One region of the Actinoplanes sp. NPDC051475 genome, then DNA from elsewhere that is predicted to be linked to it. Evidence: riboswitches for the same ligand, from Rfam matches in the RefSeq annotation. Region 1 holds a riboswitch; the other holds the start of a gene.
The links. Region 1 has a riboswitch for ZMP and ZTP ahead of AB0368_RS01320 (tetrahydrofolate dehydrogenase/cyclohydrolase catalytic domain-containing protein). Riboswitches for the same ligand answer to the same signal wherever they lie in the genome.

Region 1 (2,447 bases):
GACCGTCGCCGGCGGCCTGCTACTGGCCTTCGTGCTGCCGGGCATCGCGGTCACCGGTGCCCTGTTCAGCCGCCGTACGCTCACCGCCGTCGAGCGCACCGTGCTGGCCCCGGCGCTGAGCATGGCCGTGCTGGTCGTCGCCGGCCTGCTGATCTACCTGTGCCGCGTCCCGCTGGACCGGCTGTCCTGGACCCTCGCGACCGGCAGCCTGACGCTCATCGCGCTCGCCGTCCCGCTGCTGCTGCCGAAGGGGGCCCTGGCCGCCCCGGCCGCCACCGAGGAGCAACCCCGGCCGGTCGGCGAGCGGCGGTCCCGCATCGACCTCACCCCCCGGGACGCGACGGTGATGGCCGAGGCCCGGACGATCGTCATGTCCGTGGTGCCACCGGAGGACGAGGAACAGGCGGCCGCCGACGAGAAGGCTCAGCGCAGCCGGCTGGTGAGGCAGCTGCTGCCGCTGGCGCTGGTTCTCGCGGTGCTCGGCGGTGCCAGCTGGCTGTCGTTCGGCACGTCGCGGGAGACGTACGAGACAACGGTGACCGCCCTCTCCGCCGCCCCCTCCGGGCCGGTGGACGCGTCGGGCAACCGGGTCGTGGCGGTGTCCGCGTCGGGGCTGGTCGCCTCGGACGGCCCGTACACGCTGACGGTGAGAGGGACGGCCGGGACCACGCCGACCCGCCGGGTGATCGCGCCGGCCGGGGACGGCACCTGGAGCGAGCAGCTGACCCTGCCGGGCGACCAGCGGATGACCGTCGGCCTCTACCGGGCGGGTGACACCGCCGCCTTCCGCACCCTGTACATCAGCGCGGTCGAATAGCGCGGGTGACACCCCTTCGGTGCTCGCGGCGACGCACGGCATACTTGTCCGCGACACGCGACTGGCGGCATCGAGGATGGACCACCATCGGGGAGCACGTCGTGGGCGCCGTCCGCCTGGGTGCCCACGCTCTGGGAGACGCGCATGTCCGAAAGCCCTGAGGCGCCGGCTCACGAGGCCCGGCTCCTGCCCGGCAAGCCCGTCGCCGACGCGGTCCTGGCCGACGTCGCACAGCGGGCGGCCAAGCTGCGCGAGGGTGGCGTCCAGCCCTCGCTCGCCACGATCCTGGTCGGCGACGACGACGCCAGCGCCGGATACATCCGGATCAAGCAGCGCCAGGCGGCGGAGCTGGGCTTCGTCTCCCCGCACGAGCACCTGCCGGCCACCGCCACCCAGGACGACCTGCACAGGGTCATCGACCGGCTCAACGCCGACCCGGACGTGCACGCCCTGCTGATCCAGTACCCGCCGCCCGCGCACATCGACTACGACGCCGCGCTCATGACCGTCGACCCGGACAAGGACGTCGACGGCATGCACCCGCTCAACCTCGGCCGGCTCTCCGTCGGGCTGCCCGGGCCCCGGCCGTGCACGCCGGCCGGCATCGAGGCGCTGCTCGCGCACCACGAGATCCCGGTGGCCGGGCACGAGGTGGTGATCCTCGGCCGCGGCGCCACGATCGGCCGGCCGCTGGCCATGCTGCTCTCGCAGAAGCGCCCGACGGCGAACGCGGCCGTGACGGTGGTGCACACCGGCGTGCCGGACTGGCAGCGGTACACCCGGCGGGCCGAGATCCTCGTCGCCGCCGCGGGTGTGCCGGGCATCATCCAGCCCGAGCACGTGCGCCCCGGGGCCACCGTGATCGGCGCGGGCGTGCGCTACGAGGGCCGCCGCCTGCTGCCCGACGTGGCGGAGGAGGTCGCCGGGGTCGCCGGGGCCATCACCCCGCGCGTCGGCGGGGTCGGCCCGACGACGGTCGCCATGCTGTTCCGCAACGCGATCGAGGCGGCGGAGAAGGCGGCCGGCGTCAACCGCTGAAGCGGGCGCTCTTCGCCATCGCCACGTACGCCTTGAGCGACTCGGCGTCGGTGTCGATGCGCCACTTCTCCGTGTACCCGGGGTGGGTGTCGGTGTCGAACCAGGTCACCCCGCCCACCGCCGGGTGCGCGGTGACCCAGTCGGCGAACAGCGTGATCCAGTCCGCCTTGGTCCGGCCCCCGCGGTCCACGGCACCGACCTCGGTGATGAGGATGGGCTTGCGGGCGGCGTAGGAGCGGTAGATGGGGCCGAACAGCGTCTCGGGGTTCTCGTGGTGCAGGTTGTAGCCGGAGACACCGACCCAGTCGACGTACTTGTCCCCGGGGTACAGGGCGGCGTACGTGTTCCAGTCGGCGACCGGTGACGAGTTCCAGTTGGGGCTCCACACCCACGCGACGTTGTCCGCGCCCTGCTCGCCGAAGATCCGGTGCAGCCGCTTCCAGGAGTCGACGAAGCCCTTGGCGTTCTTGTCGTTGCGGACGGCGCCCCAGTCGTACCAGTCGCCGTTCATCTCCCAGCCCCAGCGCAGCAGCAGCGGGCGGCCGATGCTCTTGAGCCGGCGGGCGGCGCGGGCGATGAGGTCGTCGCTCGC
Region 2 (2,447 bases), on a different contig from region 1:
CGTACCGAGGCCGCGGGTGGTCAGGGCCGGGGTGCCGACGCGGATGCCGGAGGTGTACCAGGCGCCGTTCGGGTCCTGCGGGATCGAGTTGCGGTTGGTGACGATGCCGCTGTCCAGCAGCGCCTGCTCCGCCTGGCGGCCGGTCAGGGCGTACTTGTCGACGTCGATCAGGACCAGGTGGTTGTCGGTGCCGCCGCTGACCACGGTCGCGCCGCGCTTGATCAGGCCCTCGGCGAGCGCCTGGCTGTTGTCGACGATGCGCTGCGCGTAGTCGGCGAACTCCGGCCGGCGGGCCTCGGCGAAGGCGATCGCCTTGGCGGCCATCACGTGGCCGAGCGGGCCGCCGAGGACCATCGGGCAGCCGCGGTCGACCTGGTCGGCCAGCTCCGGCTGGCAGAACACCGCGCCGCCGCGGGGGCCGCGCAGGCTCTTGTGGGTCGTCGTGGTGACGATGTGGGCGTGCTCGATCGGGTTGAAGTCGCCGGTGAAGACCTTGCCGGCGACCAGGCCCGCGAAGTGCGCCATGTCGACCATGAAGGTCGCGCCCACCTCGTCGGCGATCTCCCGCATGATCCGGAAGTTCACCTTGCGGGGGTACGCCGAATAGCCACCGACGATGATCAACGGCTTGAACTCGCGCGCCGACTCGCGCAGGGCGGCGTAGTCGATCTGGCCGGTGGCCGGGTCCACGCCGTAGCTGCGCTGATCGAACATCTTGCCGGAGATGTTGGGGCGGAATCCGTGGGTGAGGTGGCCACCCGCGTCCAGCGACATGCCGAGCATCCGCTGGTTGCCGAACGCCTGGCGCAGCTCGGCCCACTCGGCGTCGGTGAGGTCGTTGACGTTGCGCTTCTGCACCTTGGCCAGCGCCGGCGCCTCGACCCGGTCGGCGAGCACAGCCCAGTACGCGACGAGGTTGGCGTCGATGCCGGAGTGCGGCTGCACGTACGCGTACGGCGCGCCGAACAGGGCCTTGGCGTGCTCGACGGCCACCGACTCGACGGTGTCGACGTTCTGGCAGCCGGCGTAGAAGCGGCGGCCGATGGTGCCCTCGGCGTACTTGTCGGAGAGCCAGTTGCCCATCGCGAGCAGCACGGCGGGAGACGCGTAGTTCTCGGACGCGATCAGCTTGAGGGACTCGCGCTGATCGTGCAGCTCTTTGGCGATCGCGTCGGCGATCCGGGGCTCGACGGCGCGCACGGCGTCCAGCGCGGCGCGGAAAGCGGTCGATTCGGCGTTCAGCTCAGACATCGGACCTCCCTATCACAGGTGATGAGGCCCAGGCGCACGGCAGTCACCCCGGTGGGTGGGACCGCTCCCCGATGGTCATCCATCTTGAACGCGCCAGTCACGGCCCGCCGACGAGCATACCGGCGCCGGACGCCTCGGTCACATCCCTTCCAGGCGTGACCGGGTCTTCTCGTCGCAGAGCGCGCCGGCCAGGCCTGCCTCGAACGCAGCATCCTCCGTGACGCCCAGTTGCGCGGCGAGGGCGTACTCATGAGAGAGGTCGATGCCGAACATCGCCGGGTCGTCGGTGGAGACCGAGCAGAGCACGCCGGCCCCGACGAGCCGAGTGATTGGATGGTCGCACTCGGTGGCATAGCCGAGCCGGATGTTCGACGTCGGGCAGACGTCGAGCACGATGCGGCGCTCGGCCATTTCGGTCAGCAGTTCCGGATCGCCTACTGCGGTGATGCCGTGCCGGATGCGGCTCGCGCCCATCCGCAGCGAGGAACGGACCGACTCCGGGCCCGCCGCCTCCCCCGCGTGCGGGACCAGGCCGAGCCCGTGGTCCGCGGCGTAGCGCATGGCCGGCTCGTACGGCTCGTCCGGGAACCGGCCCTCGCGACCGGCCAGGCCGAACCCGACCACACCCCGGTCGCGGAAGCGGACCGCGGCCTGGGCAACGCGCATGCCGAAGCCGGGGTCGGAGCCGCGGTACTGCTCGGGGGTGAGCCGCACGATCACCCCGTGGGTCTCCTCGGCTTCGGCCGCTCCGTCGCAGTATCCCGCCATCATCGCGTCGAGCCCGATCTCGTCGGCCAGCGCCGGATCGGGAGTGAAGATGCCCTCCACGTACACCGCGCCGTGCTGTTTCGCCTCGCCGGCGTAGTCGACGACGATCCGCCGGAAGTCGTCGGGCGTCCGCAGGCAGGCGGTCGTCACGTTCCACAGGTCGATGAAGTGGTGCAGGTCGCGGAAATCGGTGGCGACGTCCGGCACCGGGAGCCGATTACGGCGCGCGATGGCAGTGAGGGTGTCCGGGCGTACAGAACCTTCGAAGTGGATGTGCAATTCGATCCGCGGCACTCCGGCATTGTGCCCGGGTACGAAACCCGATCATTAGCCTGGGCGGGTGAACGGTGTCCAGATCCTGCTCATCGCCGCGGCCGGCATCGCGATCTCCGCGCTCGCGCACCGGCGGGGCATGCAACCCGGCCTCA

Region 2: it holds a riboswitch for ZMP and ZTP, as region 1 does, so the genes downstream of both, AB0368_RS34005 (glycine hydroxymethyltransferase) here and AB0368_RS01320 (tetrahydrofolate dehydrogenase/cyclohydrolase catalytic domain-containing protein) in region 1, are expected to answer to the same signal.

What each region holds. Positions count from the first base shown of each region.
Region 1 is NZ_JBFAZZ010000001.1:283,484-285,930, reverse strand. It holds gene AB0368_RS01325 (hypothetical protein) at 1-817, shown strand, start outside; ZMP/ZTP riboswitch at 865-946, shown strand; gene AB0368_RS01320 (tetrahydrofolate dehydrogenase/cyclohydrolase catalytic domain-containing protein) at 962-1,855, shown strand; gene AB0368_RS01315 (glycosyl hydrolase) at 1,845-2,447, opposite strand, start outside.
Region 2 is NZ_JBFAZZ010000023.1:11,993-14,439, reverse strand. It holds gene AB0368_RS34005 (glycine hydroxymethyltransferase) at 1-1,251, opposite strand, end outside; ZMP/ZTP riboswitch at 1,271-1,362, opposite strand; gene add (adenosine deaminase) at 1,390-2,313, opposite strand; gene AB0368_RS33995 (sodium:proton antiporter) at 2,360-2,447, shown strand, end outside.